Regions from separate parts of the Streptomyces sp. NPDC002306 genome, predicted to be linked through region 2. Evidence: riboswitches for the same ligand, from Rfam matches in the RefSeq annotation. Region 2 holds a riboswitch; each other region holds the start of a gene.

Region 1 (7,332 bases), on a different contig from region 2:
TCGATCTGCGCGTACGTCGTGCGGGGCAGGGAGAGGCCGGCGGCGCGGTACGCGGCCTGGGCGAGGCCCGAGCAGTCGAAGGCGTCCGGTCCGGTGGCGCCCCACACATAGGGGCTGCCGAGTTTCGAGTAGGCGTAGGAGACGGCGTCCGCCGCGCGGGAGGTGGGCGCGGAGGTCCTGGCCGCCGTGGCCGTCGTGCTCCCGGGTGCCGCGAGGCTGTCCCGCCCGGTCGTCGACGCGCGCGAGGCCCGGCCGGTGCCGCTCGCCGTCGCCAGGTTCGCGCGGTCCGCGGCCGACAGCCGCGACAGCAGCCGCCGTGCCTCGTCCAGTTTCCCGGTGATCGTCTCCTTGTTCCGCCGCAGCTCCGCCTGCCGTGACCTGAGAGAGGTCAGTTCGACGCGTGCGGCGCCGCGTAACTGCTCGATCTCCCGTAGCTGCTTGCGGACGCGCGCGACGGCGCCCGCCTGCCGGTCACCGGCCCGTTCGGCGAAGGCGGCTCCGTCGAGATACCGGTCGGGGTCGTCGGAGAGCGCGAGCCGCAGGGCGGGGTCGATGCCGCCGTCGCGGTACTGGGCGGCGGCGAGAGATCCCAGCGCGTCCCGTGCCGAGTTGAGCCGGTCCTCCCGGCGGGCCGCCTCGTCCCGCAGCGTTCCCAGCCGCTTCTCGGCAGCCTGTGCCTTCTCCTGCGCGCCGTTGTACTTCTCGGTGGCCGCCTCGGCTTCCTGGTACAACTTGTCCACCTTGGCCTTGACCTGCGCCGGTGTCAGATTCGGTGCGGCCTGACCGGTTCCGTCGAACGCCGTCGCGGTCGCCGCGCCCGCGAGGGCGAGGGTGGCGGCGGTACGGGCCGTATTGCCGCTGAGCGAGCGCCGGCGGGGCTTGCGGTGCGCTGCCACGTGGACTTGCACGTCCTTTCGTACGACCGCCTCTTCCGTGTGACCGCCCGGCGGACGCACGGCCGCCAGGGGAGCGGACGCGCGGCCACCGGAAGGCGGTCCACGCGTCCGGCGACGGCCCGCACAGGGGGAGCGAGCCGCCGCCGGACCTTCTCGGCGGTGGTGTCCGACTGCCGCCCCTGGCCCGGGCGGCGGTGGGGAGCCGGTCACCTGGGGCAGGACGCTAAACCCGTCTGTGTCGGTTGGGTAACAGCATGTGCGGAACTGGCGCCGGCGGATCGAACGGTGACCTCAAGTGGCTGCGGTCCCGGCGCGGAGCCGTCGACTTCACGCAGTGTGATGACCGATGTCGGGATTCCCGGACACGTTCGGGCGACGCGGTGCTATGGCGCATATATGCAGCCCGCCGTCGGGTGCGGCGGCCGGTGCCGGGCGGCGGGGGATCCCCTCGTCGGGCTCCGGCCTCATGACGGGATGAAGCCGGCCCCGCTGACCACGGCGAACGTCTTCATCGCGGTGCTGTGGCCGCGGCGCCGGCACGGACGGCCCCCGAGGCCGCCCGGACCGCCGCCACGGCCACCGCGAGCCAGACCGCCACGGCGATCCACAGCAGCACCTCCCCGACCGGCTTCAGCCACGGGACGCCGACGGCGGAGGCGACGGACAGCACCGCCGCCGCCGTCATCCCCATCGGGAACGCGGTAGACCACCGGAGCACGTCGTAGCGCAGCCTCGGCCGCCGCACCTCGGCCACCAGCAGGACGACGTACCAGCACAGGTCGAGCGCCAGCAGACCGACGGTCATGACGCGCAGGGCGCCACGGTCGTCGTCGTTCCACAGGTACAGGCGCGGCCCGTCGGCCGCGAGCAGTTGCGCCCCCGCCAGCGCCGAGATCGCGAGCGCCCCGCCGGCCACCCACTGGTCGCCGGCCCCCTCGACGGCCTGACGCGGGTCGAAGTGGGCCAGGGCCAGGCAGTAGAGCACCAGCCCGCACAGGAACAGGACCAGCGCCGCGTGCGCGAGCCAGGCCGTCGACAGGGCCCCGGCGAGGCCGGCGCAGAGCACCGCGAGCCCCTGCGTGGCCACGCAGCCGAGGAACACCGCCCCGGGCATACGGCGCTCCCAGTGCCGTAGGACGACGACGAGCAGCACCGGCCACAGCACCGCGGCGAGGGCCAGCAGCGCCTCGGCCGGCGTCCGCCACCCCGGCATCGAGAAGCGGGTGCCGAGGACGGCGCTCGCGGCGACCGAGGTGAGCGCGGCGGGCGTGCAGGCACAGCTCACCCAGTCCTCCCGCGCCCACAGCAGCTGGACGACGAAGCCCGCCGCCAGTGCCAGCCAGGCGGCGCAGGCGAGCACCAGGGTGATCCGGGACAGGACCTCGTACCCCGTCAGCCGGAGCGCGACCGACAGGATGCCGGTCGCCAGCACGGCGGCCCCGGCCGCCGGCTGACCGTGCGCCCACCAGGCGCGAAGAGGGGAGGTACGCGGCATGCGGCCGATGCTAAGGAGCGCCGCACGCCGCGCGAGCGGGGCACGCGCGCGGGCGCCCGGAAATACGCGCGGGCGCGGGCAGCCTCGTCAGGCGGGGCGCACCACGCTGTGGATCCCCGGCTCGCCGTCGTAGTAGATCGACTCCTCGCGGACGTACGCGCCGGGCTTGGGGGCGTGGATCATCATCCCGTCGCCGAGGTAGATACCCACATGGCTGACGTCGTCGTAGAAGAAGACCAGGTCACCGGGGCGGGCGGCGGAGAGGGGGACGGTGGTGCCGGCGTTCACCTGGTCGTAGGTGGTGCGCGGGAGGGTGACGCCGGCGGCCTTCCAGGCGGCCTGGGTGAGGCCGGAACAGTCGTAGGAGCCGGGTCCCGTCGCGCCCCAGACGTAGGGCTTGCCGATCTGGGCGCGGGCGAAGGCGAGCGCCTTGTCGGCCTGGGTGTCGTACGAGGAGCCGGAGGACGACGGCGAGGACGTGGACGGGGAGGACGTGGACGGGGAGGCGGGTGCGGACGAGTCCGCCTGCGGTCTCGTGCTCGCGCGCGAGGCCGCCGCCTGTCGCTTCGCGAGTTCCGCCGCCGCGCGCGTGGCCTCCGCCTGCTCGCGCTTCTCGATCTCGGCCAGCCGGGCCTTCTCCTGGGCCGTCAGCTTCGACAGCAGCACACGCGCGTCGGCGAGCTTCCGCTGGACGGCCGCCTTGGCCGTTCGCAGGTCGTCCTGCGAGTCGGTGAGCGTCCGCAGGCCCTCGGCGGCTTCCTGGCGCTTCTTCATCGTCGCGGACCGCTCGGTGACGTAGTCGTCGACCGCGCCCTTCTGGCGCGTGGTCAGACGGCTCATCAGCTGGGCCTGGTCGAAGTAGTCCTGCGGGGAGTCCGCGAGCAGGAAGGTCGCGGTGTCAGGTGCGCCGGCGCCGGTGCGGTACTGCGCGGCGGCGGCGGAGCCGAGCTCCTCGCGTGCCTCGTTGAGCGCCTGGGTGCGCTGGGCGACGTCGTCGAGGAGGGTGTCGACGCGCTTGCGCTGTTTGCCGGACCGCTCTTTGGCCGCGTTGTACTTCTCGGTCGCCGACTCCGCCTGGCGGTAAAGGTCGTCGACCTTCTTCTCGACCTCTTCGAGGCTCGGCCTGCCGTCGTCGGCCGAGGGGGTGGCGTCGGCCGTCTGGGAGAGCAGGGCGACGGAGGTGAGCGCCGCCGTGGCGAGGGCGGGGGTGCGTATGCCTGCTACGCGCGTAGCTGCTGGACGCGACTTGCGGTGCGACGCCAAGGGAGGCGACTCCTTCCACGTTCCGCCTACCGGGTTAGCTGTCGGGTTCGGGCGGATGGATCGGAAGGGTTGCCCTACGGCCGCTCCCCGATGGGAAGCCGGGCCGATTCACCCCGGGTCTCGGTTGGGTCCCCGGCTCCGGTCGCCGTGGCGGCGTACCGAACTCGGCGGAGGGCCGCGCGGCCCGGCGAGGTTCGCCGGAGGGGGTCGTGCGGCCTGCTGGGCACGCTAGCCAACGCGTGTGGCCTCTGTGAAGGTTGATGGGCGATATGCCCGATACATTTTCGTGACCTCAGGTCAGGAGTTGTTCATCTTGGTCGATCGGAGGACTTTTTGGTGATTTGGCCGTAGATGGGCAGATGGTGCTTCGGTCGCGCTGCCGGTGCGACTGCCCGATCGCGGTCGGTGCCGGGGTCGTTCCGTAAGGTGAAAAGGTGCCGGAAGGCCGATTACGGGGGGATGTTCTCAGGGCGGCGGCGGGTTGTCGGTGGGGCGCCCTAGACTCGGAGAGCGATGAGCAGCCTCTTTGACGACAGCTTCCTGGCGGATCTCCAGGCCCCCCGGGCCCATGGGGAGGAACCCCCGCCACCGCCCGAGGACGAGCACGTACCGGAGCCGGTTCCGGACGATCTGTTCGGCGGGAAGTTCGACGTGCCGCCGGACCGGGACGCCTACTATCGCGACGGCGCCCCACGCCCGGCGATCGACCCGGCCTCCCTGCTGGAGGGGCTGAACGAGAACCAGCGCGCGGCCGTGGTCCACTCCGGCGCCCCGCTGCTCATCGTGGCCGGCGCGGGATCCGGCAAGACCCGGGTGCTCACCCACCGCATCGCCCACCTGCTCGGCGAGCGGCACGTGCACCCGGGCCAGATCCTCGCGATCACCTTCACCAACAAGGCCGCGGGCGAGATGAAGGAGCGCGTCGAGCATCTCGTCGGCCCGCGCGCGAACGCGATGTGGGTGATGACCTTCCACAGCGCGTGCGTGCGCATCCTGCGCCGCGAGAGCAAGAGGCTCGGCTTCACGTCGTCTTTCTCGATCTACGACGCCGCCGACTCCAAGCGCCTGATGGCCCTGGTCTGCCGGGACCTGGACCTCGATCCCAAGCGCTTCCCGCCGAAGTCCTTCAGCGCCAAGATCTCCAACCTGAAGAACGAGCTGATCGACGAGGAGGACTTCGCCGCCCAGGCCACCGACGGCTTCGAGAAGACCCTCGCCCAGGCGTACGCGATGTACCAGTCGCGGTTGCGCGAGGCCAACGCGCTCGACTTCGACGACCTGATCATGACGACGGTCAATCTGCTGCGCGCGTTCCCGGACGTCGCCGAGCACTACCGCCGCCGCTTCCGGCACGTGCTCGTCGACGAGTACCAGGACACCAACCACGCCCAGTACGCCCTGGTGCGCGAGCTCGTCGGCACCGCCGAGCACCCCGTGGACGTACCGCCGGGCGAGTTCGACCTCCAGCCCGCCGAACTGTGCGTCGTGGGTGACGCGGACCAGTCGATCTACGCCTTCCGCGGCGCGACGATCCGCAACATCCTCCAGTTCGAGGAGGACTACCCGAACGCGACGACGATCCTGCTGGAGCAGAACTACCGCTCCACGCAGACGATCCTCTCCGCCGCCAACGCCGTCATCGAGCGCAACGAGTCCCGCCGCCCCAAGAACCTGTGGACCAACGCGGGCGCCGGCGCGAGCATCACCGGGTACGTCGCCGACACCGAGCACGACGAGGCGCAGTTCGTCGCCGACGAGATAGACCGTCTCACGGACGCGCGCCAGGCCAAGGCCGGCGACGTCGCCGTGTTCTACCGCACCAACGCCCAGTCCCGCGTCTTCGAAGAGATCTTCATCCGCGTCGGCCTGCCCTACAAGGTCGTCGGCGGCGTCCGCTTCTACGAGCGCAAGGAGGTCCGGGACGTCCTGGCCTACCTGCGCGTCCTGGCCAACCCGGAGGACTCGGTCCCGCTGCGCCGCATCCTCAACGTGCCCAAGCGCGGGATCGGCGAGCGCGCCGAGGCGATGATCGACGCCCTCTCCCAGCGCGAGAAGATCAGCTTTCCGCAGGCACTGCGACGCGTCGACGAGGCCTACGGCATGGCCGCGCGCTCCACGAACGCCGTGCAGCGCTTCAACGCGCTGATGGAGGATCTCCGTACGATCGTCGAGTCCGGCGCGGGCCCGGCGACGGTCCTGGAGGCCGTCCTCGAACGGACCGGATACCTGGCCGAGTTGCAGGCCTCCACCGACCCGCAGGACGAGACCCGTATCGAGAACCTCCAGGAGCTCGCCGCCGTCGCGCTGGAGTTCGAGCAGGAGTCCGGCGAGGGCGAGGCGACGGGCGGGCTGTCCGAATTCCTGGAGCGGGTCGCCCTGGTCGCCGACTCCGACCAGATCCCCGACGAGGAGGACGGCGACGGTGTCATCACGCTGATGACCCTGCACACCGCCAAGGGCCTGGAGTTCCCGGTCGTCTTCCTGACCGGCATGGAGGACGGCGTCTTCCCGCACATGCGCGCCCTCGGCCAGGCCAAGGAACTGGAGGAGGAGCGCCGCCTGGCGTACGTCGGGATCACCCGCGCGCGGGAGCGGCTCTACCTCACGCGGTCGGCGATGCGCAGCGCCTGGGGGCAGCCGTCGTACAACCCGCCCTCCCGGTTCCTGGAGGAGATCCCGCCGGCCCACCTGGAATGGAAGCGGACCGGTGCCACGGCGCCGGTGTCCTCAGGACCGGCCTCGGGGATCGCGTCGTCGCTGTCGTCGTCGCGCTCGCGTTCGTCGGCGTCGGGGGCGTCCGGCTTCGCCACGCGCAGGTCCGCGGAGAAGCCGGTGGTGGCCCTGGCCGTCGGCGACCGCGTCACGCACGACCAGTTCGGGCTCGGCACGGTCGTCGGGGTGAAGGGCACGGGCGGGAACGCCGAGGCGACGATCGACTTCGGGGACACCAAGCCGAAGCGGCTGCTGCTGCGGTACGCGCCGGTGGAGAAGCTCTAGCTCCGACGGCCACGAGATGAGCCCCCGGCACTGTGCCGGGGGCTTTGCCGGCTTTCCTGGGTACGTCTCATGCGCGCGACGCCTCGCGTGGAAGACGGGCGGGACGGTGAACGCGTTGCGTGGGAAACGGGCGGCGCGGGGGAACGTGTGGCGTGAGCGGGGTCTACGTCGGGTCGAGGCCGTGGCTGCGCAGCCAGGGGAGCGGGTCTATCGCCGAGCCGCCGCTGGGCCGGACCTCGAAGTGCAGGTGCGGACCGGTCGAGTTGCCGGAGTTCCCGGAGTACGCGATCGGGTCGCCGGCCTTCACCGTCGTACCGGAGGCGACGCGGTAGGTGGAGAGGTGGCAGTACCAGGTCTCCGTGCCGTCCATCGCCGTCACGATCATCATGTTGCCGTAGGCGCTGTTCCACTGCGTGCGGACGGTTCCGTCGGTCGCGGCCATCACCGTGGTGCCGTAGGAGACCGGGAAGTCGATGCCGGTGTGGACCGACATCCAGTTGACGCCGGCCTGGCCGAAGTAGGCGCTGAGGCCCTGCCGCTCGACGGGGAGGGCGTACTTGGGGCGCAGTCGCTCCTTGCGGGCCGCCGCCGCCGCTGCCTTCTTCTTCTCGGCCACCTGCTGGGCCTTGAGGTCGATGCGCTCCTGCGTACGGCTGGCGCGGTCCCTGAAGTCGTCGGCGC
Region 2 (7,332 bases):
ACGGTCGCCCGCCTCTACGGCAGGCTGCTGAAAGCCCTCGGGCTGCTGCGCCGCGGCCACCTCGTCGAGGTCGACCGGACGGCACTGGTCGGCGAGTACGTCGGCCACACCGGCCCCAAGACCACCGCCGCCTTCAACCGGGCCCTGGGCGGGGTGCTGTTCATCGACGAGGCGTACTCCCTCGCCCCGCTCGGCGCGGGCAACGACTTCGGCACCGAAGCCGTCGCCACCCTGGTCAAGCTGATGGAGGACCACCGCGACGACGTCGTCGTCATCGCCGCCGGATACCCCGGCGACATGGACCGCTTCATCAGCTCCAACCCCGGCCTCGCCTCCCGCTTCGGCCGCACCCTCCTCTTCGAGGACTACGCGGCCGCCGAGCTCGTCTCCATCGTCGAGTACCAGGCCGGGCAGCACCGCTACGAGCTCACGCCCACCGCCCACACGGAGCTCCTGGACATGTTCCAGCGCCTGCCCAGGGGCGAGGGGTTCGGCAACGGCCGCTCGGCCCGGCAGGTCTTCCAGGAGATGACCGAACGCCAGGCCCAGCGGGTCGCCGAACTCACCGACCCCACGGCGGACCAGCTGATCAGCCTGGAGTCGCAGGACCTTCCGGTCCCGGCCGAACGCTGACCGGGCTCACGGCCGCGGGGCCAGCTCCGCCATCGGTCCCCAGCCGTGCTGGCCGGGTACGTTCACGTTGATGATCTCGGGCGTCTCGGCGACCGCGCCGGCCATCGTGGCCAGCCCCGCCTTGAAGTGCGCGGACCCCACGTGGGCGGCCCCGGCGTCCTCGTCCGCGAACGCCTCCAGCAGCGTGAACCGGTGCGGGTCGTCGACGCTGCGCGACCAGTCGAAGAACAGGTTGCCGGGTTCCGCGCGGGTCGCCTCGGTGAAGGGAGCCACCAGGGACAGCCACTCGTCGGCGCGCTCGGGACGGACGGTGAAGCGTACGGCGATGAAAATCATGGCTCCACCATGCCGCCGCCGGCGACGGAAGGCCAGCACCGGACACTCCGGTACGGGCCGATCCGTACGGCCTTCGGCTCAGGCGGGCCGGGCCGCGCTGTGGATCGCGGTCTGGCCGGCGAAGAAGATCGACTCCTCCCGTATGGAGGCACCCGGGCCCGGGGCGTGGATCATCGTGCCGTTGCCCGTGCAGAGACCGACGTGGCCCGCGTCGCCGTGGAAGAAGATGAGGTCGCCGGGCTGGAGGTCGGTGAGCGGTATCGCCGCGACGCTGCGGGCCTGGTCGAGCGCCGTACGGGGGAGCGCGACCCCCGCGGCCCGCCAGGCGGCCTGGGTCAGGCTGGAGCAGTCGTACGACTCGGGTCCGGTCGCGCCCCACAGGCACGGCCTGCCGATCTGGGCGCGGGCGAAGTCGAGCGCCATGGCGGCCTTGCCGCCGTAGGACGGCTCCGGCACGGGAACGGGGGCCGGAGCGGGTGCGGGTGCGGCGAACTGTCCCGTGTCGGCGGGGCCGTTCGTGTACCCGATGGCAGCCGGTACGACGGCGAACTGTCCGGTGTCGACGGGACCGTTCGTGTAGCCCGTGTCGAGGGGGAGGCTGAACTGCCCGGTGTCCACAGGGCTGTTGGTGTAGCCCACGACGGCGGGCACGACGGCGAACTGCCCGGTGTCGACGGGACCGTTCGTGTAGCCCGTGTCGACGGGGAGGCTGAACTGCCCGGTGTCGACCGGAGTGTTCGCGTAGCCGCTGCTGACGGGGAGGCCGGTGTCGAGTCCGGTCGCCGGCTGCGCGATCCAGCCGGCGATGTCGCCGAACAGCGGATCCGGCTCGGCGGGGGCGGGCCACAGGGGTTCAGCCGCGGGCGCGGGCGCGGCCTCGAGCTCGGCCGGCGGTGTGCTGCGCAGGGCCAGCTGGCGGGCCAGCAGTCGCCTCGCGGAGGCGATCTTGTCCTGGATCTGCCCCTTGGTCGTCCGCAGCGCGGCCTGTCGCGACCCGTTGTCGGGCGAGGGCGCGGGCGAAGGGGTGAGCGAGGGCGAGGGTGAGAGCGAGGCGGCGGGCAGCGCGGCCGGGAGAGCCGGGGCGGTCTGGGGCGCCGGAAGGGCCGGGAGGGCGTCGCGTCCCCGCTCCGGCGCGGCCGGGAGCGCGGCGACGGGACCGGCGGTGAGCTCCGGTACGCGTCTGGCGGGCGCCTCCAGTTCGAGACGGGGGGCCGGAATGCCGGCCGGCAGCTCCGCCGGGCGGTCGGGGCGCTCGGCGCGGGCCGGGCGGGCCGCGGCCGGCGGCTCGGGCGTCCTGTCGGCGGGCAGTACCGCCGCGACGGTCGGGCCCAGCTTGGCGCGCGCCACGTCGAACCACTGCTGGGCGACCCTGTCGAGGGCGGGATCGCCCGGCCGGCGCTCCGGGGGGCGCGTCGGCTCGGCGGGCCTGCGGTTTCCCGCTGACATCGCGCGGGTGGCGTTGTAGGTCCCCGTGTCCGACTCGGCGCGGTCGTAGAGGGTGTTGATCCGTCGCCGGATCTCCTCACGGCTGACCGCGTCCTGCATGTCGGGGAGACCGAGACCAGCGGGGCGCGTGTCGCGTTCCGGCGCCATCGGCGACGTACTCCTTCCGTGCACCGCCTACCGAGTTAGCTGTCGGGTTCGGGCGGAGGTTCCGGAAGGCGTGCCCTACGGCCCTTGCCCCGCAGGGCGGTTGGGCCGATTCACCCCAAAGATCGGTTGGGTCCCCGGCTCCGGCGGCCGCAGTGGTTCACCGGACTCGGCGGAGGCTGCGCGGCCCGGCGGGATTCGCCGGAGGGTTCCGAGCGGCCTGGCGCCAACTTAGCTAATTTGTGCGGCTCATGTGAAGGTTGAAGGGCGGTATGCCCGATACGTAATTGTGACCTTCATTTCCTTGTGGCCTCTCCGGGGTGCGGAGGCCCCCGGCCGGGCCACTGTGCCTGCCTCCTCTCCGGTCGTGCGGCGGCGCGGGAATCGATCGTCACGCCGACTGATTCGAGTGCCGATCCTTGAAGAGGCGCCGAATCCGGTCGTAGGGTCCAGGCATTCCTGCGTCATCCGTCGTCGTCATCCGAGGTACTCATGGACCGCACCCGCCTGCAGCACCTCCTGGCCCGCGAGGGCGCCGAGGCCGACCGCCGCAACCCGCGTTCGAAGGCCGCCTACGCGCGGTCCGAGCACCTCTTCGGCCGGGTTCCGATGACCTGGATGAACAAGACGGCCGGTGCCTTTCCCCGCTATCTGGACACCGCCCGGGGCGCCCGGGTGACCGACATCGACGGACACGACTACATCGACTTCTGCCTCGGGGACACGGGCGCGATGGCCGGCCACTCGCCGGAGGCGGTGGCCGCCGCCGTCCAGCACCGGTTCGCCGCACTCGGCGGGGCGACCGCGATGCTGCCGACCGAGGACGCCGAGTGGGTCGGCGCCGAACTCACCCGTCGGTTCGGGCCGACGCGGTGGAGCTTCTCGCTCACGGCGACGGACGCCAACCGGTGGGCGATCCGGCTCGCCCGAGCCGTCACCGGCCGCGCCAAGATCCTGGTGAACAGCTACAGCTACCACGGCAGCGTCGACGAGTCGCTCATCGTGGTCGGACCCGACGGCCGGGGCGAGGCCCGTCCCGGCAACGTCGGAGCGCCCTGCGACGTCACGCTGACCAGCCGGGTCGCCGAGTTCAACGATCTGGCCCAGCTGGAGCGCGAACTCGCCCACGGCGACGTCGCCGCCGTCCTGATGGAGCCCGCGCTGACCAACATCGGCATCGTGCTGCCCGAACCCGGCTATCTGGCCGGGGTCCGCGCCCTGACCCGGCAGTACGGCACGCTCCTCGTCAACGACGAGACGCACACCTTCTCCGCCGGCCCGGGCGGCTGCACCGCGGCCTGGGACCTGGAGCCCGACGTGCTGACCATCGGCAAGGCGATCGGCGGCGGCATCCCCGCGGGCGCCTACGGTCTCTCCGCCGACCTGGCCGAGCGGCTGCTGGCGCGCGCCGACCTCGACCTGGTGGACATGGGCGGTGTCGGGGGCACCCTCGCGGGCAACGCGCTGTCCGTCGCCGCGATGCGCGCCACCCTGGAACACGTCCTCACCGACCAGGCCTTCGCCCACATGTCCCAGCTCTCCGAGCGCTTCGAGGCGGGCGTCCGGGCGGGTATCGACGCCCACGGTCTGCCCTGGTCGGTCAGCCGCCTCGGCGCGCGGACCGAATACCGCTTCACCGCGCCCGCGCCACGCACCGGCACGGAGTCGGCGGCGGCCGCGGACCCGGAGCTGGAGGACTTCCTCCACCTCTATCTCGCCAACCGCGGAATCCTGCTGACCCCCTTCCACAACATGGCGCTCATGTGCCCGGACACCACGGAGCGGGACGTGGACACGCACACCGGGGTGTTCGCCGCCGCGCTGGCCGAACTGACCGGCTGACGTGCGCCGATAGGGTGGTCGCGAGCCGTCGGGACGGGAAGGGGAGCAGGAGACGTGGACGACATCGACCGGGCCATCCTGCGGGAACTGCAGACCGACGGCCGCATCGCGTACGCCGACCTCGGCCCGAGGGTCGGCCTGTCCGCCTCGGCCGCCCGGCAGCGCCTGCAACGCCTGCTGGACGCCAAGGCCGTCCAGGTCGTCGGTGTGACCGACCCGATGGCGATGGGCGGCCAGGCCATGGCGCTGCTCGGCGTCGGGGTGGACGGCGACCCGAGAGCCGTCGCCGACGCCCTGGCCGAACGCCCCGAGGTGGTCTACTCCGTGCTCACCTCGGGCGGGTTCGACCTGTTCGCCGAGGTGGTCACCCCCGGCCCGAAGGATCTCCTGGACTTCGTCAACGACGTCGTCCGGCCGATCGACGGAGTCCGGCAGGTGCAGTCCTTCCCCTACTTCGGGATCCACACCCACCGGTTCCTCTGGGACGTCGGCTGACCTCGCGCGCCGGTCCGGCACCGAACGCGGCGCCGATCGCAGCCCGAACGCGGACCCGGTCTCGACCCTGATCGCGGCCCCGAACGCGCACTCGAGGCCGGTCCCGAGCCGGCTGCCGCCTCAGATCCGGCGCACGGTGTGCAGTTTCGTGGCGTACGTGCCCGTGCCGTCGAGCAGTGAAGCACCGCCCAGGTCGGACATGGTGGGCCCGTCGACCGTCTTGCGGCTGGACAGGAAACGACGGTGGCCGGCCACGTCCGTGCCGAGGTAGATACCGACGTGGTCGACGGTCACGGGACCCGACTCGGCGTCGTCACCCGAGTCCGCGTTGAACAGCACCAGGTCGCCGGGCTGGAGCAGTGCCGCGGCGGGCGGGCCGGTGCCGTCGGTGCGGTCGACGATCACCCCGGGCGCGTGGTCGGCCATGTCCCGCGACGCGCGCGGAATCCGCTCGCCCGAGGTGTCGGCGCCGGCGGCCAGCGGCACGCCCAGGTGGTAGCCGTAGACCATCCGCGTGTAGCCCGAGCAGTCGAGGTTGCCGACCTGCTTGCTGGACGGCTTGACGTAGGTGCCGTCCGGGAAGGTCCAGCCCGTGTTCATGTACTCGTGGAAGTCGGCCCCTTCGAGGCGTTGGCCCAGCGGGTCCAGGTAGCCGTACCCGGCCTCGCCCAGCACCTGCCTGCCCTGGGCCGGTCCGGCCCCGGCCGTGACCGCCGGCGCCCCGCCGAGGAACATCGCGGCGTGGGCCAGCACATCGGGAGCGGGGGAGCCGGCCCAGCCGCGGACCGTCTGCTCCAGCTGCGCCGTCCAGGTGCCGTCGAACGGCTCCGGCAGCACCCGCACCCAGTCTCCGTGGGTGACGGTCGGCGGTGTCTCCCAGTTCGCCGCGTCCACCTCGTAGCGGCTGACGGACAGCTTGACCGGCAGATTCGTACAGCCCGTGTTGGCCAGGGCGCGCAGGCCCACCCGGCCCTTGGCGAAGGCGGGGTCGGCGACGTCGACGGCCCACGCGGCCGGCTCGGCCGACGCCGTCCGCCATGCCTTCGCCTGGATCCGGGTGCCCTCTCGGCGCACCCGGATCGTCCAGTCGGTCCCCGCGGGCACGCTCGTGCCGAGGGTGAGGGCCGGGACCAGCTGCGTCACCGTGTCGTCGAGCTCCTTCTCGACGCGCAGCTCCACCGTGCCCGAGGTCAGGAAGGACAAGCGGGCCCGGTAGTTTCGGTGGGGGCTCTGGTAGCCGAACGTCAGACCGAAGGAACAGGCCTGGCCGGTGGGCACCTTGTCGAACCGGGCCGTGCAGCGGGCGTCGACGTCGGTGATCTCCTCGTCGTGCAGACTGGCATGCCGGCTCGAGCCGTCCGTGGTGAGGCTGATGACGCCGCTGCCCGGCACCACCGCGTAGTCGGTGTCCACCGGTCCCAGCGTGTACCAGCTGCCACCGCCGGGAGACGTGCCCCAGTACTTCCGGTCCGGTGTCTCCAGCGACAGGTCGGGCAGGGTGCGCTGGAAGTCGTCCACGAACGGCCGCTTGTTCTCCGCGAACGTGCGCTGCGGACCCGGCAGTACGACGGTCCGGGCGCCCCGGGTCAGCAGCGCGACGCGCCTGCCGCCGGAGGTGACCTCGGTGCGGGCCGGGGTGCCCGGGAGCACGGTGGCGGTGAGCGGGGAGCCGAGCGCCACCGAGGTGAAGTAGGAGCCGTCGAGCGGCGCCAGGGTCACCGAGGAGCGGGCCGAGGACAACCCGGCCGGACCCGCGAACGGCGTGACGGGCGTGACGGCTTCGGCGGCACGGGCCGGAGCCGATGCCGCGCCGGCGAGCGGCAGGGACGCGGCGGAGGCCGCGAGAGCGGCGAGAAGTCTTCGTCGAGAGGTGGGAGACATGGGGATCATGATCCGCCAACGCCCCGACGACCGGACAGGGGGCCCGGTCCGGTCGTCGGCCGGAACGGACTCCGTCGTGTCGACCGCCCTTCCCCCGCGTGCCGCGGCCGGCTCACGTCTGTCGCCTGCTGCGCCACACCTCGTAGTGCTCCAGCAGCGTCTCCTCGATCGGGCGGTAGCTGATGCCCAGTTCGCGCACACTGCGGCTGTTGTCCACCCGGAACCGGATGCCGAGGTGCTTGCGGATGTAGTCCTGGGTCAGGCCGAAGGCCGGGCCCAGCAGGCGGACCGGCCAGTGCGGGAGCGCCGTGCGCGGCAGGCGGAGGCTGCGGGGGTGGTGGGCGCGCAGGATGCGGGACATCTCGTGGAACGACGTCATCGTCCGCGCCGCGACGATGTAACGGCCCTTCGCGTCGGGGACCTCCGCCGCCGCGATGTGCGCGTCGGCCACCTCGCGCACATCGGCGGTCGTGAAGCTGAAGTCCGGTGCGCCGTAGAAGAAGTAGCCCTTGAACAGCTCGTCGAGCAGGAACAGGCTGCCGGACCGGGACGCGG
Region 3 (7,332 bases), on a different contig from region 2:
GGGGACATCGCCGGGCCGGGATGCGGGGTGGGGTCAGCGCGACGCGGCCGTCAGGCTCGCGACCTCCGCCCCGGTCAGCTCCAGCTCCGCCACCGCGACCAGCGCCGGCAGCTGCTCGACCGTCCGGGCGGAGGCGATCGGGGCGACCACCGTCGGCTGGTTCGCGAGCCAGGCGAGGGCGACGGTGGCGACCGGTACGTCATGGGCGCCCGCGACCTCGTCGAGTGCGGCGAGGACCTTCCGGCCGCGCTCGGTGTCGAGGTGCTTGGCGGCGCCCGAGGCCCGGGCGCTGTCGACCGTCGCACCGGGGCGGTACTTGCCGGTGAGGAATCCGGAGGCGAGCGCGTAGTACGGGACGGCGGCCAGTCCTGAGCGGGCCGCGAGGTCCTGGAGCCCGCCCTCGTAGGTGTCGCGCGAGACGAGGTTGTAGTGGGGTTGCAGCGCCACGTACCGGGCCAGGCCCTCGCGGTCGGAGAAGTCCAGGGACTCCCGCAGCCGCTCGGCGGAGATGTTGGAGGCGGCGATGTGCCGCACCTTGCCCGCCCTCACCAGCTCGTCGAGCGCGCCGATGATCTCCTCCACCGGCACCTCGGGCTTGTCGAAGTGCGTGTAGTAGAGGTCGATGTGGTCGGTGCCGAGGCGGCGCAGGGAGGCGTCGGCGGCGGCCTTGATGTTCGCGGCGCTCAGCCCCGGGAAGTCCGGGTGCTGGCTGACCTTGGTGGCGATGACGACGTCGGCGCGGTTGCCGCGCGCCTTGACCCAGTTGCCGATGATCGTCTCGGACTCACCGCCCTTGTTGCCCTCGACCCACGCCGAGTAGGAGTCGGCGGTGTCGACGAAGTTGCCGCCCGCCGCCGCGTAGGCGTCGAGCACGGCGAAGGACTGGGCCTCGTCGGCGGTCCAGCCGAAGACGTTGCCGCCGAGGGCGAGCGGGAAGACCTCGAGGTCGGAGGAGCCGAACGTGCGCAGGGAAGTCATGTACAACATCAACACGCACCCGGGAAGCCCATATTCCGCATATGTCCCGGGAAACGGAAACCGGCAGCCCTGACGTCGGGGGGACGTCGTCAGAGCTGCCGGGGATCGGAGAACGATCAGGGAACTCGGAGCGTTCCGCGGGTCAGGGGGTGAGGCCCTTGCCCTGCAGCCAGGCCATCGGGTCGATGCCGTCCGCGCTGCCGCCCGGGTGGACCTCCAGGTGGAGGTGCGGCCCGGTGACGTTGCCGGTGGCGCCGACGCGGCCGATGACATCGCCGGTGGCGACCTTCTGCCCGACGCTGACGTTGATCGAGGACTGGTGGCAGAACCACAGCTCGGTGCCGTCGTCGAGGGTGAGGATCGTGCGGTAGCCGTAGGAGCCGGCCCAGCCCGCCTCGGTGACCGTGCCGCTGTGGATCGCCTTGATGAGCGTGCCGGTGGGCGCGGCGAAGTCGAGACCGGTGTGGTAGCCGGAGGACCACATCGAGCCGGCCTGGCCGAAGGTCGAGGTGATCGTGTACGAGGAGGTCGGCAGCGTGTACTGCTTGGCGAGCTCGGCCAGGCGCGCGGCCTCGGCCTTCTGCGCGGCCGCCTCGTCCGCCTTCTTCTTGGCGGCGGCGGCCTTGGCCTCCGCCTCCTTCTCGGCCTTGGCGGCGGCGTCGGTGACCGCCTTCTGCGCCGCCGCGGCCTCGGCCGCCGCGGCCTTGGTGTCGACCTGGTCCTGCTGCTGCTCGGCCTGCGCCATGATCCGGCTGCGCAGCGCCTCGCCGGCGTCGGTGGTGCCCTGGGCGGTGTCGGCGGAGGTCACGCCGATGCCGCTGAGCGGGGTCGTGGGGGCCTCGGCGGCCTCCGCGGTGTCGTCGGACAGCAGGGAGCCGACGGAGGGCAGGTCCGGCATGGAGATGGACACCGGCGGCTTGCCGGTGTTGGCGCTGGCCATACCGCCCGCGCTCACGGCGGCTATGACGCCGACGCCCAGGACGGTGGAGCTGCGGGCGAGTCCGCCGCGCTGCTTGGCGACGCGGTGCCGGCCACGTACGGGACGGAGGGACTCCTCGGTGGGGTTCCACTCCTCCCACGGGCCCTCGTCGGTGCGGTAGCTGCCGGAGCCGAACGGCTCGGTGCTGCGCTGACTCGGCACGAACGGGGCTTCGGGGGCAGGCCGGTTGGACGCCACGTGGGCGTGCTCCTTTCCTTCCTTCTCGCCTACCGGGTTAGCTGACGGGTTCGGAGCAGGAAGGTCTCCTACGCGCGTAAACCGCCTGTCGTTCACGGCGGTGTCCGTGCGATTCACCCCAAGGTGGTGGTTCCCCGGTTCCTTGCAGGATTCGGCGCGTGCGCGCGGAGCCGTCGCTTGTGACGGCTGGGACGACCGCGCTGCGTTATCGAACGTTAATAGACACGGGGGCGTGATTCCAAGCTGTTCCACTTGATCATTAACACTTTTTTGGCCTGGACTTACAGCCCATGACCGGCGGAAATCGGGCGAGTTGACCGCAGCGAGCGCTCGGGCGGGAACATCTCGGGAGTCACACGCGTTTTGACGGTGACTCAGATGTGATGCACAGAGGGGTCACCCGATCACCCCGCGTGACGACGGGCCGTTTCTTCACGACTCCGTCCATCGCGGCCCGATCCAGGCATCTGCTCCGTTCCCTCCCCCCTCAGGGCCGTCGTACGGCGAGCAGCGCCATGTCGTCGGCCATCCCGCCGCCCGAGTGCCGGCGCACGTCCTCCGCGAGGGCGACGAGCAGCGCCTCGGGATCGCGGAAGCACCGGCCCGCGAGCCGCTCCTCGGGGTCGTAGAAGCGACCCTGGGTGTCGCGGGCCTCGGACACGCCGTCGGTGTGCAGGAGCAGGGTGGTGCCCCTCGGGAAGTCGCACTCCTGCGCGCGGTCGGGCCAGGTGCCCAGCTCGCCCATGCCGAGCGGCAGGGCGGGTTCGCGGGCCGGCAGCGCGCGCACGCTGCCGTCGGTGTGCAGCAGCAGCGGCGGCGGATGCCCGCGGTTGAGGATCCGGACGGCGTCGCTGCCGTGCGGCAGTTCGGCGAGCACGGCGGTGGTGAAGCCCTCGAAGGCGTCCAGCCCGTCGCGCCGGGTGCCCTCGCGGGCCAGCGCCCGCTCCAGCCGCTGCGCGACCGCCTCCAGGGTCGCCTCCTGCTCGGCTGCCTCCCGGAAGGCCCCGATGACGACGGCCACGGCCGCCACGGCGCCCATGCCCTTGCCCCGTACGTCCCCGACGAGGAGCCGCACCCCGCGCGGGCTGTCCTGCACCGCGTACAGGTCGCCGCCGATGAAGGCGTCCTCCTGGGCGGCCTCGTAGCGGGCCGCGACGTCGTAGCCGCCGATCCGCTCGGCGGGTTCGGGCAGTACCGCGCGCTGGGCGGCCTCGGCGATCTCGCGGGCGCTGGCCAGCCGTCGGTCGCCGCGGCGCACGACGCGGTTGATGACCACGGCCATGGCGGCGACCGTGGCCACGGTGACCATCTCGGTCATCGCGCTCGCGTCGGGGACCAGGGAGAACCGGGCGTGCACGGCGCAGACCGCGGCGAACGCGAAGACCCCCGTGGCGATGGTGCCGGACAGCGTGTACAGCGGCGCCGCCACCAGCGGGGCGGCCGTGAAGAAGGGGGCCGCGGTGAATTCGGGGGGCGTACAGAGGTCGTAGACGATCCCGCCGGCGACCAGCAGGAGGGGGAGGAGCTGGAGGAGGGTCCGGGCGGCGGAGATCCGGCGCTCCGCGCGTTGCTCGCCGGACGGCCGGGGCGCCTCGTCGCCGAGCCCTGGGTCGGGCACCGGATCGGTCGGGAGCCGGCCGCCGGCCCGGGTGCGGGGCACGAGGTAGTCGTCGTAGGCGGTGCCGGGATCCTTGTGCGGCTCCTCACCCGCCGCGTCATGAGGGCGCACCACTCGTCTCCTGCCGTCTCCCGCCACGGAGATCCAGATTCGCCGCAGCCGGAACGGGGAGCGACCGGTGTGAGCCGACCGGCTGACGCGAGCGCCGGGGCGGGGGAACGCGCGTCCCGGCGTGAACGGCATGAACGGCGTGGAAAACACTCAGGGCCGGAATCCATGAACTGGATTCCGGCCCTGAGTCTTCAGTAGCGGGGACAGGATTTGAACCTGCGACCTCTGGGTTATGAGCCCAGCGAGCTACCGAGCTGCTCCACCCCGCGTCGGTGACACCAGCATACGCCATTCGCGGGACCGGATGCACAACGGTTGATTCCCGGCCCGTCGGCGTGGCTCGGTTCAGCCCCGCAGGTGCCGGTTCGGCGCCTGGGCGGCCGCCTCGTACTCCGGCAGTACGACGACGTCGGCGCCCTCGGCGACCAGTACCCCGTTGCCGTCCGCACCGGCCACGAAGGTGTCCGGCTCCCGCCAGGCCGTGACCACCCGCCGTACCCCCGCGTCGAGGATCAGCCGCGCGCACGGCGCCGGCCGGGAGGCCCGCCGGGCACACGGCTCCAGGCTGCTGTACACCGTCGCGCCGCCCAGCCGCGGATCCGCCGGGTCGATCTTCGCCAGGGCCGCCTCCTCGGCGTGCACGACGGGATCGTCGCCCTCCCGGGAGTGGCCGCGGGCGAGCTCCGTACCGTCGGCGGCCACCACCACCGCTCCCACGCTGAACGCGGTCCGCGACGGCGGGCACTGCGCCGCCAGGTCACAGGCGAGCGCCAGCCAGTGCCGGTCGGCGGGCGAGGCGACACCTCCGGCGCCGGGTGCGGTCGGCTCGTAGCGCATGAGGACGACGTCCTCGATCCGCCGGGTCTCCACCAGCCGCAGCCGCCCGCCCTGGTACGCGCCCGGCCCGAACAGGCGGGGCGCGTCCGGGTCGCCCACGAAGAGCGGGGCGAGCACGAGCTGGAGTTCGTCGGCGAGCTCCTCCTGGAGCAGCTGGGTGTGGACGGTGCCGCCGCCCTCGACCATGACCCGCCGCACGCCCCGCACGTCGTGCAGGTGTTCCAGCAGCCGCCGCCAGTCGAGCCCGGCGCCCAGCGTGACGATGTCGGCGGCGATTCCCGCGCGCCGGGCGCGTTCGGCGCCCCGGTCGGTCGTGTAGAGGACCTTCTCGCCGCCGGTGTGCCAGAAGTTCGCCGCCGGGTCCAGCTCACCCGTCCCGCTCACGGTCACCTTGAGGGGGTACTCGGGGCGGCCGGCGGCGACCCGGGCGGCCCGGCGCTCGGGCGAGTTCACCAGCAGCCGGGGGTTGTCGGCGCGGAGGGTGCCGGCGCCGATCAGGATCGCGTCGACGGAGGCCCGTACCTCGTCGACCCGGTCGAAGTCGGCGGGGCCGGAGAGCAGCAGCCGCTCGGGACCGGTGTCGTCGAGACAGCCGTCGAGGGAGACGGCGGCGGACAGCAGGACGTACGGGAACGGCATCGACGCGCTCACTCTCGGCAGCGGGGCTGGGCGGAAACGGCGGGCGGCGGGGGAGTGTGACGGGAACCCTTGGTTCAAGTTTGAAACAAACCTACACTGGCGCCATGACGACCCGCTGGCTCACCCCCGAGGAGCAGCGCGCCTGGCGCGCGTACATGGCCGCCACCCTTCTGGTGGAGGACGCGCTCGACCGGCAGCTCCAGCAGGAGGCCGGCATGCCCCACCTGTACTACTCCATCCTGTCGACGCTCTCCGAGTCGCCCGAGCGGCGGCTGCGCATGACGGACCTGGCCGAGCGGCTGAAGATCACCCGCAGCCGGCTGACGTACGCGGTGACGCGGCTGGAGAAGGACGGCCTGCTGGCGCGCGAGGGCTGCCCGTCGGACCGGCGGGGCAGCATCGCGGCCCTGACCGACGCGGGCATGACGGTGCTGGAGCGGGCGGCGCCGGGGCACGTCGAGACCGTGCGTACGACGCTCTTCGACCACCTCACCCCGGACCAGGTGGGCCAGCTGGAGGAGATCTTCTCGGGGATCACGGGTGCGCTCCAGGGCGACGCGACGGGCGGGGCGCCGGACGACGTGCCGTGGCGCCGCCGCTCCGGTACCCCGAAGCCGCCGTGCCCGTGACGCGTGGCCGAAGAACCACTTCCTCATTGCTTTAAATTTCAAGCGTGGGTTAGGGTCGGGATCTCAGGTTCTGCTTCAAATCTGAAGCAGATGTCCCTCCGGATACGGAGAGCCCGCATGCCCGACTTCCCCGCCGCCACCCAGCGCTCCCGCGTCCGGGTCCCGCTGCGCTTCCACGACGGCTACGGCGTCGACGCCGAACTGGTGACCTTCCACGGCCTGACCGACGGCCAGGAACACGTCGCGATCGTCCTCGGCGACCCGGCGCCCGGCACCACCCCGCTGGTCCGTCTCCACTCCGAGTGCCTGACCGGTGACGTCTTCGGCTCCGCCCGCTGCGACTGCGGCCCCCAGCTGCGCGAGGCCGTCGAACGCATCGCCGAGCGCGGCGGCGTACTGCTCTACCTCCGCCAGGAGGGCCGCGGCATCGGCCTCTACAACAAGCTCGACGCGTACGCCCTCCAGGACCAGGGCCTCGACACCTACGAGGCGAACACCGCCCTCGGCCTCCCCGAGGACGCCCGCGACTACACGGCGGCGGCCCAGATGCTGCGGGCCCTGGGCATCGAGGAACTGGACCTGCTCTCCAACAACCCCGACAAGGCCGGCCAGCTCCGCTCCCTGGGCGCCGTCGTCCGCGAACGCGTCCCCACGGGCGTCTTCACCACCCCGCACAACGTCCGCTACCTCCGCGCGAAGGTCCTCCAGACCCAGCACACCCTCCCCCTGGGAGAACTGTCGCAACAGAACGCGGGCTGACCCGCCCCGCACGGTCAGCCGTGCCCGCGGGCGGTCAGATAGGGATCCCGCCGAAGCACGTCACGACTCCCGAGAAGAGCGCCACCGACGAGCCCGGCGGCGGGCAGCAGCAGCGCCGCGGCGACCCACACCGGTCCGGGCAGAGCGTCCGTACGGGCGATGGGCAGCCCGAGGACGTCACTGAGCGGGCCGGCCAGGCCGACGGACAGGGCGGTGCCGCCGATCGCACCGACCAGACCCGCCACCGCACCGGACAGCACGGCCTCGCCGAGCAGGATCCGCCGCAGCTCGGGCCTGCCGGAACCGAGGATCCGCAGGATGGCGAACTGACTGAGCCGCGCCCGCGTGCTGTCCGCGGCCCGGACGGCACCCAGCACGACGGCGCCCAGCGCCAGCGCGAGCACCGCGACACGCATCGCCAGATCGGCCGCACCGAACAGACCGGGCAGGTTGCGGACCCGGTCGGACACGGGGGAGGCGGAGAATCCGCCCTCCTGAAGCGCCCTGGTGACGGCGGCCACCTGCTTCTGGCTCCGGACGACCACGACGGCGGACTGCGCCCCCTCTTTGTCCTGGAAGACCGC

The links. A riboswitch is a leader RNA that binds a small molecule or an ion and turns the genes downstream of it on or off. The one in region 2 is predicted to bind cyclic di-AMP.
Region 1: linked by a shared signal. The riboswitch ahead of ACWCQK_RS30010 (NlpC/P60 family protein) and the one ahead of ACWCQK_RS22600 (C40 family peptidase) in region 2 are both predicted to bind cyclic di-AMP.
Region 3: linked by a shared signal. The riboswitch ahead of ACWCQK_RS07655 (M23 family metallopeptidase) and the one ahead of ACWCQK_RS22600 (C40 family peptidase) in region 2 are both predicted to bind cyclic di-AMP.

The regions. Positions count from the first base shown of each region.
Region 1 covers NZ_JBSFCK010000021.1:31,884-39,215, forward strand. The annotation lists gene ACWCQK_RS30000 (NlpC/P60 family protein) at 1-896, opposite strand, end outside; gene ACWCQK_RS30005 (tellurite resistance/C4-dicarboxylate transporter family protein) at 1,405-2,391, opposite strand; gene ACWCQK_RS30010 (NlpC/P60 family protein) at 2,479-3,654, opposite strand; cyclic di-AMP (ydaO/yuaA leader) riboswitch at 3,663-3,820, opposite strand; gene pcrA (DNA helicase PcrA) at 4,168-6,651, shown strand; gene ACWCQK_RS30020 (M23 family metallopeptidase) at 6,815-7,332, opposite strand, start outside.
Region 2 covers NZ_JBSFCK010000011.1:96,233-103,564, forward strand. The annotation lists gene ACWCQK_RS22590 (right-handed parallel beta-helix repeat-containing protein) at 1-633, shown strand, start outside; gene ACWCQK_RS22595 (putative quinol monooxygenase) at 640-969, opposite strand; gene ACWCQK_RS22600 (C40 family peptidase) at 1,048-2,562, opposite strand; cyclic di-AMP (ydaO/yuaA leader) riboswitch at 2,571-2,744, opposite strand; gene ACWCQK_RS22605 (transaminase) at 3,052-4,401, shown strand; gene ACWCQK_RS22610 (Lrp/AsnC family transcriptional regulator) at 4,456-4,896, shown strand; gene ACWCQK_RS22615 (NlpC/P60 family protein) at 5,017-6,777, opposite strand; gene ACWCQK_RS22620 (NAD-dependent epimerase/dehydratase family protein) at 6,890-7,332, opposite strand, start outside.
Region 3 covers NZ_JBSFCK010000002.1:708,473-715,804, reverse strand. The annotation lists gene ACWCQK_RS07660 (aldo/keto reductase) at 34-978, opposite strand; gene ACWCQK_RS07655 (M23 family metallopeptidase) at 1,121-2,155, opposite strand; cyclic di-AMP (ydaO/yuaA leader) riboswitch at 2,167-2,322, opposite strand; gene ACWCQK_RS07650 (PP2C family protein-serine/threonine phosphatase) at 2,643-3,815, opposite strand; tRNA gene ACWCQK_RS07645 (tRNA-Met) at 4,080-4,153, opposite strand; gene ACWCQK_RS07640 (dihydrofolate reductase family protein) at 4,230-5,360, opposite strand; gene ACWCQK_RS07635 (MarR family winged helix-turn-helix transcriptional regulator) at 5,465-5,989, shown strand; gene ACWCQK_RS07630 (GTP cyclohydrolase II) at 6,107-6,748, shown strand; gene ACWCQK_RS07625 (FtsX-like permease family protein) at 6,763-7,332, opposite strand, start outside.